Regions from separate parts of the Amycolatopsis australiensis genome, predicted to be linked through region 1. Evidence: riboswitches for the same ligand, from Rfam matches in the RefSeq annotation. Region 1 holds a riboswitch; the other holds the start of a gene.
What was found. Region 1 has a riboswitch for glycine ahead of gcvP (aminomethyl-transferring glycine dehydrogenase). Riboswitches for the same ligand answer to the same signal wherever they lie in the genome.
Positions count from the first base shown of each region.

Region 1 (6,997 bases):
ATCCGGCGGCGTCACGCAGGCCGGCTGGCACGCGTCCTGCCTGCCCTGGCTGCACGAACGGGAAGTCGCGCTGATCGGCGCCGACACTCCCCAGGACGTCCAGCCGTCGGGGTACGACGACCTGGCGATGCCGGTGCACACCGTGGGCCTCGTGGCGATGGGCCTGTGGCTGCTCGACAACTGCGACCTCGAGGCGTGCGCGTCGACGGCTGCCGAGCTCGGCCAGTGGGACTTCCAGCTGGCCGTCGCGCCGGTCCGCTTCGCGGGTACGTCCGGCAGCCCGGTCAACCCGATCGCCACGTTCTAACGCCCGGTCGGTTTCTTGACGCCGTAGACCTCCCGCAGGTACGTCCAGGCGGCGTTGAGCTTCTTGCGCTCTTCGGAGATCTCGCTCTCCCGGCGGCGCAGGATGCGGGTGGCGACTTCGGCGGCGAGGAAGGCCCCGGCGGCGAAGGTGACGGCGCCGACGAGCAGCGTGAGGGTGACGACGGTGGTGGTCATGGTGACCAGCGTCGGGGCGCGATGGGCGTTTCGTCCCTGCGCAAAGCTAGCGGGTTTCGTTAGCTTTGCGAGGTGACGCACTGGCGCGCCGGCGAGTGGGCGGAAGCGGTCCGGACGGGCATCCGCGCGAAGGGGCTCTCCCTGGACGAGGCCGCCCGCCGGATCGGCGTCCCGACGTCCACCCTGCGCAGCTGGATCGAACACCGGCACGCGCCGAAGGTGACCGTCTTCGACCACTGGGCACAGCTCGCCGAGGTCACCGGGCTCGGTGAAGCCGAGCTGCTGCGCGTCGCCGGTGTCCTGCCCGACAGCCTCGCCGGCCCGGTGCACGTCGCGCAGGCCGCGAAGGCCCTGCGGGAGGGCCTCGACCAGGCCGGGCGGTTCCTCCGGCAGGCCACCGCGCTCGTCTACTCCTCGCCGGGCACGCAGGTGGCCAACGCGATCGCCGCGTCGCCGATCGACTGGGAGATGCGGATCCGCTCGGCGACCCGCGGCGACGAGGTGCGCGTCACCTACCACCACTACGTCGGCGTCGTGCCGCCGCGGGACCTGCCCCACGACGACGCCGAGGTGCGCCGGATCATCGAGCACGAGATCCTCGGCGAGCTGTGGCGGCCCCTCGGGCTGTACTGGCGGGTCGCCGAGGTGCACGACTGGCACGAGCCGCCGCGGCTGGTCATCCAGGTGCCCGAGCAGGAGGCGACGCGGCCGCCCGTGCCGTCGCCGGTCGTCGCAGCGCCGCCGATCGTGGTGCTGTCGCCGATCTGGGGGTACGGCGAGCTGCTCGCGTCGCTGGTCGCCGACGGCCTCGGGTTCGGCAACGTCGACTTCCGCTACTTCGGCCTGCCGGACGCGATGGCCGACCGCGTCCGCATCACCGCGCGCGAGCTGGCCGAGCCGGCGCCGCGGCTGGTGCACTCCGTGCCGCCGATCATGCTGCTGCACGGCCTGGCCGTGCCGGACCTCACCGGCCGCCTCCCGGTGCTGGTCCGGTACGGGCCGCGCATGCGGGCCCGCGCCGCCCGCATCTACCGGGAACCGCTGCTCGAAGCCGGGTTCGCCGACCCGCTGGACGGTGCCCGCGCGATCGAGGACGCGGTCTCGGTCCCGCCGGGCTGCGCGTACTTCGAGGTGACACTGGCCGACGAGGACGTCTTCGACGGCGACCGTCCTTCGCTGGACCGGCTCAACGACGCGGTGGCGTGGTTCGCCGAGCAGATCGTGGAGCAGGTCCTGCTGGGCGCGGGTCTGCCGCCGGTGCCGCTGGGCGGGCCGTTGAAACGCCTGGTCCTGCCCTCCGGCCGGGTCCGCCGCCCGCCGGCGCTGGCCGGGCGCGTGCTGCGGCGCGTCGCCGGGCAGCCCTGACCCGAGCGCCCCAAGGCGGCCTTGGTTGCGTCCGACGCACCGAAGGCCGCCTTGGGTGCGTGTGACGCACCGAAGGCCACCTTGGGGCGCGTGTCGAAGCGGTCTCGAAGATTGATGTGGCGTTGCCGGGGTGAAGTAGACGGGCCTCGAACGCGCCGGGTACCGTAAGCACACAACTGCAGATCGGGCCGTTGAGCCGAGGCGGGAGAGCCCCCACGAAACCGGTGGGGCACCGAAGGAGCAAACTCCCCGGAATCTCTCAGGTACCTGCTACCGCTTCGCGCGAGGCCACTCTGGAAAGCAGGCGCACCCGCGCCTCACCCAAGGTGAAAGCCGCGTCACACGCGGTGAAACTCTCAGGTGCCATGACAGAGGGGGAGTTCCAGCGCACCGCTGTGTGCCCGGCCCGAGGAGCTCCCGATCACTTCCACGCAGTTCGACGCCCGCCACATCGGCCCCGCCGAGGCCGAGCGGGCCAAGATGCTCGCCGAGTGCGGGTACGGCAGCCTCGACGCCCTCGTCGGCGCCGCCGTGCCGAGTGCCATCCGCGCCACCCGTGACCTGCGGCTGCCGCCCGCCGCGTCCGAAGAGGACGCCACTGCCGAGCTGCGTGCCCTCGCCGCGCGCAACCGGCCGATGACGCAGATGATCGGCCTCGGCTACTCCGACACCGTCACGCCCGGCGTCATCCGCCGCAACGTTCTCGAGAACCCGGCCTGGTACACCGCGTACACGCCCTACCAGCCGGAGATCTCGCAGGGCCGTCTCGAAGCCCTCCTCAACTTCCAGACCATGGTCGCCGACCTGACCGGCCTGGCCACCGCGAACGCCTCGCTGCTCGACGAGTCGACCGCCGTCGCCGAGGCCGTCACGCTGATGCGCCGCGCGTCCAAGTCGAAGTCGAACAAGGTCGTCCTCGACGCCGAGTGCCTGCCGCAGACCATCGCCGTGGTCCGCACGCGCGTCGAGGCCCTCGGCATCGAGGTCGAGGTCCGTGACCTGCTCACCGGCCTGCCGGAGGAGTTCTTCGGCGTCGTCGTGCAGTACCCCGGCGCATCCGGCGTGCTCCGCGGCCGTGGCTTCTACCAGGCCGTTTCGGAGTCGGCGAAGGCCGCGGGCGCGCTGTACACCGTCGCCGCCGACCTCCTCGCGCTGACGCTGATCACCTCGCCCGGCGAGTTCGGTGCCGACGTCGCCGCGGGTTCGACGCAGCGCTTCGGCGTCCCGCTCGGCTACGGCGGCCCGCACGCCGGATACATGGCCGTCCGCTCCGGGCTCGAGCGGTCGCTGCCGGGCCGCCTGGTCGGCGTCTCGGTCGACGCCGACGGCAACCCCGCCTACCGCCTCGCGCTGCAGACGCGTGAACAGCACATCCGCCGCGAAAAGGCGACGTCCAACATCTGCACCGCGCAGGTCCTCCCGGCCGTGCTGGCCGCGATGTACGCGGTCTACCACGGCCCGGACGGCCTGAAGAAGATCGCCCAGCGCGTCCACGGTCTCGCCGCGGGCTTCGCCGGCGCCCTGCGCGAGACCGGCGTCGAGGTCGTGCACGAGTCCTTCTTCGACACGGTCGTCGCCCACGTCCCGGGCCAGGCCGCCGAGGTCCACGCGGCCGCGCGCGAGGCCGGGATCAACCTGGGCCACGTCGACGCCGACCACGTGCGCGTCGCCTTCGACGAGGTCAGCACGCCCGCCATCACCGCGAAGGTGCTGAAGGCGTTCGGGGTCGACGCGGAGGTCCGCGACGGCGTCGCGCTGCCGAACGGCCTGGCCCGCGAAAGCGGCTTCATGGGCCATGAGGTCTTCGGCACCCACCGTTCCGAGACGGCGATGCTGCGCTACCTGCGCAAGCTTTCCGACCAGGACTACGCGCTCGACCGCGGCATGATCCCGCTCGGCTCCTGCACGATGAAGCTCAACGCCACCACCGAGATGGAGCCGATCAGCTGGCGCGAGTTCGCCGGCATCCACCCGTTCGCGCCGGCCGAGGACGCCGAGGGCTACCACACGCTCGTCGAGCAGCTCGCCGGGTGGCTGGCCGAGGTCACCGGCTACGACAAGGTGTCGCTGCAGCCGAACGCGGGCAGCCAGGGCGAGCTGGCCGGGCTGCTGGCGATCCGCGCGTACCACCGCGCGAACGGCGACGAGGGCCGCGACGTCTGCCTGATCCCGTCGTCCGCGCACGGGACCAACGCCGCCTCCGCGGTGCTCGCCGGGATGCGCGTGGTCGTCGTCAAGTGCACCGACGAGGGCAACGTCGACCTGGCCGACCTGCGGGCCAAGGTGGACGCGCACCGGGACACCCTGGCCGCGATCATGGTGACCTACCCGTCCACGCACGGCGTGTACGAGCACGGCATCGACGAGCTGGCCGAGATCGTCCACGACGGCGGCGGCCAGGTGTACGTCGACGGCGCGAACCTCAACGCCCTGCTCGGCCTGGCCAAGCCGGGCGAGTTCGGCGGCGACGTCTCGCACCTGAACCTGCACAAGACGTTCTGCATCCCGCACGGCGGCGGCGGCCCCGGTGTCGGCCCGGTCGCGGTGCGCGCGCACCTCGCGCCGTACCTGCCGAACCACCCGCTGCTCGACGCCGCCGGCCCGGAGACCGGCGTCGGCCCGATCAGCGGCGCGCCGTACGGCTCGGCGTCGATCCTGCCGATCTCCTGGGCGTACGTCCGGATGATGGGCGCGCCCGGCCTGACCGCGGCGACAAAGGTCGCCGTGCTGGCCGCCAACTACGTCGCCGCACGCCTGGCGCCGCACTACCCGGTGCTCTACACCGGCCAGGACGGCCTGGTCGCGCACGAGTGCATCCTCGACCTGCGCCAGATCACGAAGGAGACCGGCGTGACGGTCGACGACGTCGCGAAGCGGCTCATCGACTACGGCTTCCACGCGCCGACGATGTCGTTCCCGGTCGCGGGCACGCTGATGGTCGAGCCGACCGAGTCCGAGGACCTGGGCGAGATCGACCGGTTCTGCGACGCGATGATCGCCATCCGGGCCGAGATCGACGAGGTCGCGAACGGCAAGTGGAGCGCCGAGGAGTCGCCGCTGCGCGGGGCCCCGCACACCGCCGAGACGCTGGTCGGCGAGTGGGACAAGCCGTACAGCCGCGAGGTGGCGGTGTACCCGGCGGGTGTGTCGCGGAAGAACAAGTACTGGCCGCCGGTGCGGCGCATCGACGGCGCCCGCGGCGACCGCAACCTCGTCTGCTCCTGCCCGCCCCTCAACGCTTACGAAGGCTGACAGTGTCCAAAGAGACCTCCCTGCACGGAGTCCACAAGGGACTCGGTGCGCTGTTCACCGACTTCGCCGGCTGGTCGATGCCGGTCCGCTACGCCAGCGAGCTGGCTGAGCACAAGGCCGTCCGCGAGGCGGCCGGGCTGTTCGACCTGTCGCACATGGCCGAGATCCACGTCACGGGCAGGCAGGCGGCGGACGTCCTCGACTACGCGCTGGTCGGCAACCTCTCCGGCGTCAAGCCGGGCCGCGCCCGGTACACGATGATCTGCAACGCCGACGGCGGCGTCCTCGACGACCTGGTCGTCTACCGGCTGGCCGACGAGCACTACCTGGTCGTCGCCAACGCGGGCAACGCGCAGGTCGTGGCCGACGCGCTGGCCGAGCGGGTCGCAGGCTTCGACGCGGTCGTCGACGACCGGTCCGAGACCACGGCGCTGATCGCCGTCCAGGGCCCGGAGGCCGCGGCCATCCTCGGCGCCGTCACCGACGCCGACCTGGACGCGCTGAAGTACTACGCCAGCGTCCCGGCCTCGGTGAAGGGCCACGACGTCCTGCTCGCCCGCACCGGCTACACCGGCGAGGACGGCTTCGAGCTGTTCGTCGACGCCGACGAGGCACCGGCGCTGTGGCGTCTGCTCATGGACGCGGGCGAGCCGCACGGCCTGGTCCCGGCCGGGCTGGCCTGCCGCGACACGCTGCGGCTGGAAGCCGGGATGCCGTTGTACGGCAACGAACTCACCCTGGACCAGAGCCCGTTCGAGGCCGGGCTCGGGCGCGTCGTCAAATTCGAGAAGCCCGGCGACTTCGTCGGCCGCGCGGCCCTCGAAGAGCGCTCCAAGGCGGACGTCCCGCGCGTGCGAGTGGGGCTGAAAGGCGCCGGCCGCCGGGCCCCGCGGCACGGCTACCGCGTCCTGGCGGGCGACACCGAAATCGGCGAGGTCACCAGCGGCGCGCTGTCGCCGACGCTGGGTTACCCGATCGCCATGGCCTACGTCGATCGGGCGTACGCCGAGCCCGGCACCGAGCTGACCGTCGACATCCGGGGCAGGATCGAGCCCGTCGAGGTCGTCGCCCTTCCCTTCTACTCCCGCGCGTAAGGACTTCCCCGTGAGCATCCCCGAGAACCTGAAGTACACGAAGGAACACGAGTGGCTGAAGGTCGAGGACGGTGTCGCCACCGTCGGCATCACCGCTTTCGCCGCCGAGTCGCTCGGTGACATCGTGTTCGTCCAGCTGCCCGAGGCGGGCTCGACGATCACCGCCGGCGAGGTGTTCGGCGAGGTCGAGTCGACCAAGTCGGTCAGCGAGCTGTACGCGCCGGTCTCCGGCGAGGTCGTCGAGGTGAACGGCACCACATCGGACACCCCCGAGGTCATCAACTCCGACCCGTACACCGAAGGATGGCTCCTGAAGGTGCGTCTGACCGGGGACGTGCCGGACCTGCTCGACGCCGCCGCGTACGCCGCGCACACCCAGGAGAACTGATGACGACGTTCGACCAGCACCTGTCCGAAGTCGACCCCGAGGTCGCCGCGGCCGTCGCCGACGAACTGAACCGCCAGCAGTCGACCCTGGAGATGATCGCCTCCGAGAACTTCGCCCCGGTGGGCGTGCTCGAAGCGCAGGGCTCGGTGCTGACCAACAAGTACGCCGAGGGCTACCCGGGCCGCCGCTACTACGGCGGCTGCGAGCACGTCGACGTCGTCGAGCAGCTCGCCATCGACCGCGCGAAGGCGCTCTTCGGCGCCGAGCACGCCAACGTCCAGCCGCACTCGGGCGCGCAGGCCAACGCGGCCGCGATGTTCGCGGTGCTCAAGCCGGGAGACACGATCCTCGGCCTCGACCTGGCGCACGGTGGTCACCTGACGCACGGGATGAAGAT
Region 1 covers NZ_FPJG01000006.1:8,274,255-8,281,251, reverse strand. Annotated here, with positions in the region: gene BT341_RS39515 (cyclase family protein) at 1-307, shown strand, start outside; gene BT341_RS39510 (hypothetical protein) at 304-501, opposite strand; gene BT341_RS39505 (helix-turn-helix domain-containing protein) at 574-1,866, shown strand; glycine riboswitch at 2,059-2,152, shown strand; gene gcvP (aminomethyl-transferring glycine dehydrogenase) at 2,287-5,118, shown strand; gene gcvT (glycine cleavage system aminomethyltransferase GcvT) at 5,121-6,212, shown strand; gene gcvH (glycine cleavage system protein GcvH) at 6,223-6,600, shown strand; gene glyA (serine hydroxymethyltransferase) at 6,600-6,997, shown strand, end outside.

Region 2 (6,997 bases), 3.0 Mb from region 1:
TCGCGAGCGGCTGGTCGACGCTCGCGACGACACCGTCGTTCTGCAGCGTGACCAGGTCGATCAGCGACTGGTCGGCCCACTGCGGGTAGCTCGGCTGGAACTGCCACCGGTCGAGGGGGACGTCGGTCGGGTCCTGTTCGCGCGTCCAGGCGAAACTCTTGGCGAAGTCGTTCAGGACCGCTTCGGCGACGTCGCGGGGCTGCGCTTTCAGGACGCCGATCGCGAACTCGTGGGCGAGCGCGGCCTTGTCCGCGCCGGGCGGCAGCGGTCCGGGCCAGTTCGGGTCGAGGTCGGCGTGCGTGTAGTTGTCCACCAGCCGCTTCTCGCGCGGTTCGGCCGGGCAGAACACCATCAGCGCCGGGTCGAGGTGGAGGTTCGCGCAGTCGGCGACGGCGGCGGTGCGGCCGTAGAGCATGTTCCCGGACGGGCCGGTGAGCCCCCACTTGCCGGTTTCGGCGTGCACCCGCGCCGAGTACGGCACGAGCACCGCGAGCAGGCCGAGCAGGCCGGCGCCGGCCCGCCGCCAGCCGGTCCAGTGCCGCCACGCTCCCCCGGCGACGACGAGGAACACCAGCAGCGGCAGGGCGAGCGAGATCCCGACGAGCCGGGTCAGCACGCCGAAGCCGAGCAGCAGCCCCGCCGCGCCGGCGCGCTTCCAGCCGGGCGTGCCCCGGCCGAGCAGCAGCCACAGCAGCCCGAGCAGCACCGCCTCGAACGTCACCTCGGACATGATGTTCTGCTCGATCTGCAGCTGGTAGGCGTCGAGCAGCACGGGCGCCGCGGCGAGCGCGCCGACCCAGGGCCGGCCGCCGAGGCGCAGGACGAGCCCGTACGTCCCGATCGCGATGAGCACGCCGCCGGCGTGCTGGACGGCCGCGACCCAGGCGAGGCCGCCGACCGCCAGGAGCGGGCGCAGGACCAGGTCGTAGCCGATGGGGTCGAGCTGGTCGGCACGCAGCGCGTGCAGGTTGTCGATGTAGCGGAAGGAGTCGATGAACAGCAGCGCGGGCCGGTAGGCGAGCCAGGTCAGGACCCGGAGAGTGATCGCCGGGACGAGGAGCAGCAGGAGCGGCCAGTGGCGGCGCAGGAACGCGCTCACGACGCGGCGAGGCCGGAGAAGTACTTCCACGCCGTGGCCAGGCCGTCGGTCAGCGAGACCTCCGGCCGGTAGCCGATGGTGTCTGCGCTGGCCGAGACGTCGACGACGACCGCGGGCATCTCGCCCGCCGGCGCTTCGACGTGCTCGACCGGCAGCTCGGCGCCGGTCACCTCGCGCACGGCTTCGATCATCTCGAGCACGGACACCGAGTGTCCGGCGCCGACGATCGCGCGGCCGGTGTAGCCGCTGTCGAAGGCCAAGAGGATGGCGCGGACGACGTCGTCGACGTGCACGAGGTCGCGCCGCTGCCGTCCGTCGCCGTAGACCTCGACTCCGGTGCCGGCCAGTGCGGCGCGCATCATGCGGGGCACGAAACTGTCCTTGTGGGACATTCCGGGGCCGTAGACGTTGGTGAACCGCAAGACACACGTCGTCATGCCGTACGCGCCCGCGTAGCCGGAGAGCAGCATTTCGCACGCGGCCTTGGTGGCGCCGTACGGGGTCAGCGGCCGTAGTGGCAGGTCGGGCGTGATGGTGGCGGTGCCGACGTCGCCGATGACCGCGTTGGTGGAGGCGAGCAGGAACTTGGGCACGTCGTGGCGGCGGGCGAGTTCGAGCAGTTCCTGGGTGACGAGGACGTTGTCGGCGAAGGTGTCTTCGGGCAGCTCGACCGAGCGGAGCACCGACGTCAGCGCGGCGAGGTGGACGATCCCGGCCGTCTCGCGGGTCACGGCTGCTTCGCGGACGGCGGCGTCGCGGAGGTCGCCGGTGACGACGCGGACGCCGTCGGTGTCGTCGGGGAAGGGCACGCGGTCGACGACGGTGACGGGGACGCCCCGCCGCCGGAAGGCGCGCACGGCGGCCCGGCCGATGAAGCCGCTGCCGCCGGTCACGACGACGGAGGTCCGATCAGCACCGTGCGCTCTAGCCATGGCGGTCAACCTACCCGGCGTTCCTGTGCGCCCCGCGCAAGGGCCGACAGCGCACGAACGATCCACAGTGGACCAGCAAACCGGCTCACCCGGCGCCTTCGGCCGGAAGGCGACCACGGCCGGGAGTCCGGGGGCGGAGCCCCCGGGCGGGGCGTGGCGGTTGCACCCCCACAGAACACGACGGAAGGTTGACGGCGAGCGCACTCCGCGAGCACGGGTCGCCGAACCTGACGCCCTCCCCGCTCTGTCCGTACCCCGTGTGGGGCGCCTGAGAGTTTCGCCCGCAGGTTGAGCCGGGCTTGCACCGTCGGCGGGGCCGCCAGGTTGTGTCCTGGCGAACCGCTTTCCAGAGGCGTCTCGTCCGCGCGGTCCAGGGTGCCTGAGAGGTTCCGGGGAGGATTTGCTCCTTCGGCGCCGAGCTCAGTATGAGGCTCGGTCTCTCCCGCGCGGATTCGTCGACCGCGCCGATGACCTTACCCGGTCGGCCGGGGCGGTGATCACCCGGTCCGGCGGGCGTTGCGGCGCTGGGTGAGTTCGTCGGGTTCGTGGGTTTCGACGATGCCGCCGTCGGCGCGTTCGGCGGGGAATTCGTGGATGGTTCCGCTGATTTCCTGCATGGCGCCGCTGACCGCGATGCCGAAGACGCCTTGGCCGCCTTGGAGGAGGTCGACGATCTCTTCGGGTGAGGTGCACTCGTAGACGGTGGTGCCGTCGGAGAAGAGGGTGACGCGGGCGAGGTCGCGGACTCCGCGCAGGCGTAGGTGGTCGACGGCGACGCGGATGTTCTGGAGGGAGACGCCGGTGTCGAGGAGCCGTTTGACGACTTTGAGGACCAGGATGTCCTTGAACGAGTACAGGCGCTGGGAGCCGGAGCCGTGTGCGGTGCGGATGCTGGGTGCGACCAGCTTCGTCCGGGCCCAGTAGTCGAGCTGGCGGTAGGTGATGCCGGCGATCTGGCACGCGGCCGGGCCGCGGTAGCCCACCAGCTCGTCGGGCAGCGAGTTGTCGGGGAACAGCTCACCCTGCTCGCCACTCGCGACCTCTACAGGCTGCTTCTCGGAACCAGCCTCGACCACGCAAGCCTCCCCTCGCCCGACCTGGCGGCCGGCGAATGACAGCCGGACGGTCCCAGGAGCGGGACCCGCCGGAGATCAATCGCCGCGGTCCGGCCCCAGACCGTGAATCACACCGTGGCGATTTACCTCCTTCGACGGTAAGCGCCCGGACAGTGCCGGTCAACGCGACGCGCGGCAAGCCGCAACGGTCGGATGACCGTTTGCGCCGTTCGCCGTACCCCGGACGGGCGGGTTCAAACTTCTTGCCTTGGTTTACTCAGCCGAGTAACGTCTTACTCATGTAAGTAAATCCCGCTCTCCTGGCGGAACTGGGGCTCAGCGACACCGAAGCGGCGCGCCGCGCGCAGATCATCGGGGCGACCATCGGCGTCATCGCGGACGTCGGCTACCGCCGGACCACGTTCGCCAGGATCAAGGACCGCGCCGGGCTGAGCAGCACCCGGCTGATCTCGTACCACTTCACGAACAAGGCCGGGCTGATGCAGGCCGTGCTGAGCACGGTGGTGGAGACGAAGAACGAGTTCCTGGCCGCGCGCACCGGCGGCGCCCTCGACCCGGCCGACCGCGCCGGCCACCTGCGGGCGCACATCGAGACGTCGATCGCGTTCCTGCGCGCCTACCCCGAATGCGTGCGGGTGCTGACCGAGCTGGCGGCCAACGCGGACGATGCCGACGGCTGGGTCATGACGAAGGTGCTGGTCGACGACATGCGGGTGCACGGGCTCGCCCGGCAGCTGCGGCAGGGCCAGGCCGAGGGCGTGTTCGGCGAGTTCACGCCCGAGGTGATGGCGATGTCGATCGCGCAGGCGATCGACGGGGTGGCCGCGGCTTACGCGGCCGACCCGTCGCTCGACCTGGAGAAGTACGGGCGGGAGGTGGCCGCCACCTTCGTCAAAGCGACGGCACCGTGAGGGCCCGGTCGAGCCGCTCTTCGATGCGGGCCTTCGGGAACGCGCCGACGATCGTCTCGACCGGCTCGCCGTCGCGGAACAGGATCATCGTCGGCAGCGACATGACCCGGTAGGACCTGGTCGTTTCCGGGTTCTCGTCGGCGTTGATCTTGCGCACCGCGAGCCGGCCGGCGCGCTCGGCCGCCAGCTGGGCCAGCACCGGCCCGACCATCCGGCACGGGCCGCACCAGGTGGCCCAGAACTCGACCAGCACGGGAACGTCGCTGCCGAGGACCTCGGCGAACGTCGCGTCGGTGACTTCGGTGACTTCGGACATGACAGGCTCCTTCACGGACGCGGGGAATCGGGCACGACACAGGGATCGGGTGCCTGCCGGGCCAGTGCGCCGGCGAGCTTCGCGGCCAGTTCGGACCGGATTCCCCCGAGCCGGGCGAGGAGCGCGTCCGCTTCTTCGAGCTTGCGGCGGTACACCTCGATCGAGCTCGCGCACGAGTCCCCGGTCTCGTGGCCGCTGCGCAGGCAGTCGACGAACGGGCGGGTCTCGTCCAGGGTCAGGCCGATCGTCTGCAGCGTCCGGATTTCCTTGACCAGCTGCAGGTCTTCCTCGTCGTACTCGCGATAGCCGTTCGCCGAGCGACGGGCCGCGAGGAGGCCCTGGGCCTCGTAAAACCGCAGCGCACGGGTGGTGACACCCGTGCGCTGCGCAAGCTCTCCGATCCGCATGCCCCGACGTTAGACGTTGACGTACGCGTCAAGGCAAGAGATCAGGTGTCGGCTCCCCGGAAGTCTTCGGGGGACACGGAGTCGAGGAACTCGCGGAACTTCTCGACCTCGTCTTCCTGCTCGTCCGGGATGATCAGGCCGGCCTCCTCCAGCACCGAGTCCACGGCGTGGATGGGGACGCCGATCCGCAGGGCCAGCGCGACCGAGTCGCTCGGCCGGGCGGACACCCTGATGTCGCCGTCGAAGACCAGCTCGGCGAAGAACGTGCCTTCCTTGAGGTCGGTGATCACGACCTGCTCGAGCTCCCGGCCGAGCGCTCCGATGACCTCTTTCAGCAGGTCATGCGTCAGCGGACGGGCGGGCCGGACTCCCTGCTGCTCCAAGGCGATGGCGGTGGCTTCCACCGAGCCGATCCAGATCGGCAGGTACCGTTCACCCTCGGTCTCCCGCAGCAACAAGATCGGCTGATTCGCGGGCAGCTCGACCCGCACACCGACGACGCGCATTTCGCTCATCGGGCTTCGCCTCCCTCTCGTGCACACGGGCGCAGGCGCCGGTCCGGCCGGGCACCGCCACTGTCGACGCTACCCGTCATCCCCGCCCTGTGCTCGCTGTCGAGACTATCTCGGTTCGCCTGCCGCAAACCCCTGCCTTCACGGTACGGCATGCGGCACCGAACATTCAGTCATTGACATGGGACCGCAAAGAGGATCTCACTGCCCCGTTACCGGTCAACACCCCGCGACGCCGCGGATTCCCGCCTTCACGAGCAGCGTGTGGAGGGTTACCGACAGCGCCGCCAGCTCCCGGACCACCTCGTCGGCCCGTTCCTTGGCCTCCGGGTCACGGTGCCGGTACACCGGGGTCACGATCTGCTCCAGCAACCCGACCTCGCGGTCGGCCGCCGCGCGGAAGGCACGCAGGTGTCTCGGCTCGATACCGAATTCGGTCATCGCCTTCACCGTCCGCGCGACCAGCACCGCGTCCGGGTCGAAGAACCCCGCGGGGCCGGGCCGGACCAGGCCGTACTGCTGCAGCTCGGCCAGCGCCGCGGCGTCGATACCGGCCTGCTCCAGGAGCTCCTCCTGGGTCAGGCGCACCGGCTTGCCCGCGGCGAAGTCGTCCGCGACAGGCAGGCCGGCGTTGTCCGCCGGAGCGTCGATCGGCACCAGCCGGCGCGGCGGGCGGGGCAGAGCCGCGGCGGGCGCCGCCCCCGAGTCCGCCGCGTCCAGCTGTTCCTTGATGACCTTCAACGGGAGGTAGTGGTCCCGCTGGGCGGCCAGGACGAACCTCAGGCGCTCCACGTCCGCCGGGGCGAACTGCCGGTACCCCGACGGCGTCCGGCCCGGCTGGACCAGGCCTTCGGCTTCGAGGAACCGGATCTTGGAGATGGTGACGTCGGGGAAGTCGCCGCGCAGCTGCGCCAGCACGGCCCCGATGCTCAGTCCCTGGTTCTGTGGCCGCCCGGCCGCCGTCACTGCGCCCCCTGGCCCCCGTGCCCCGGGCCGGTCAGGAAGACCAGGCGGAACTTCCCGATCTGCACCTCGTCGCCGCCGGCCAGCACGGCCTGGTCGACCGGCTCGCGGTTGACGTAGGTGCCGTTGAGGCTGCCGACGTCGATGACGACGAACTCGCCGCCTTCCCGCCGGAACTCCGCGTGCCGCCGGGACACGGTGACGTCGTCCAGGAAGATGTCGCTGTCCGGGTGCCGCCCGGCGCTGGTGGTGTCGCGGTCGAGCAGGAACCGCGAGCCCGCGTTGGGCCCGCGCTTCACGACCAGCAGGGCCGAACCCGGCGGCAGGGCGTCGACGCCCTGGACCGGTGCCTCGGCGGCCGGGGCGGACTCGTGGCCTTCGGCTTCGGCCAGGAAGTCGGCCCGGAAGACAGAGGTCCGCTCCGGAGACTGCTCCGGGGGAACGCCGCCGGGCCCGTCGTTCGTGCTCACCTGAGCTCTCCTCCACACATGCTGTGTTGCCAGTACTCAAGAACGTGTAGCTGCCAACGTACCGTGCCTGATCGATTCTCCGAGCCCCGGCTCCCCGAACCGGCGCAGTGCGCGCCCGGCGGGCCGGGACGCCGGTTCAGCCCTTGGTCAGCGCGTCGTACGCCTCGGCTTCGAGGAGGGCTTCCAGGCCCGCCGGGTCGTCGAGCCGGATCTCGATGAGCCAGCCCTCGCCGTACGGGTCGCTGTTGATCAGCTCCGGCGAGTCGGCGACGGCGTCGTTGACCGCGACGACCTCCCCGTCGACCGGCGCG
Region 2 covers NZ_FPJG01000006.1:5,256,299-5,263,295, reverse strand. Annotated here, with positions in the region: gene BT341_RS25950 (glycosyltransferase family 2 protein) at 1-1,099, opposite strand, end outside; gene BT341_RS25945 (NAD-dependent epimerase/dehydratase family protein) at 1,096-2,031, opposite strand; glycine riboswitch at 2,388-2,486, opposite strand; gene BT341_RS25940 (MerR family transcriptional regulator) at 2,529-3,107, opposite strand; gene BT341_RS25935 (TetR/AcrR family transcriptional regulator) at 3,407-4,018, shown strand; gene trxA (thioredoxin) at 3,999-4,334, opposite strand; gene BT341_RS25925 (MerR family transcriptional regulator) at 4,346-4,741, opposite strand; gene BT341_RS25920 (bifunctional nuclease family protein) at 4,783-5,256, opposite strand; gene ftsR (transcriptional regulator FtsR) at 5,473-6,219, opposite strand; gene garA (glycogen accumulation regulator GarA) at 6,216-6,686, opposite strand; gene gcvH (glycine cleavage system protein GcvH) at 6,823-6,997, opposite strand, start outside.
Region 2: another riboswitch for glycine. It lies ahead of BT341_RS25945 (NAD-dependent epimerase/dehydratase family protein); the one in region 1 lies ahead of gcvP (aminomethyl-transferring glycine dehydrogenase).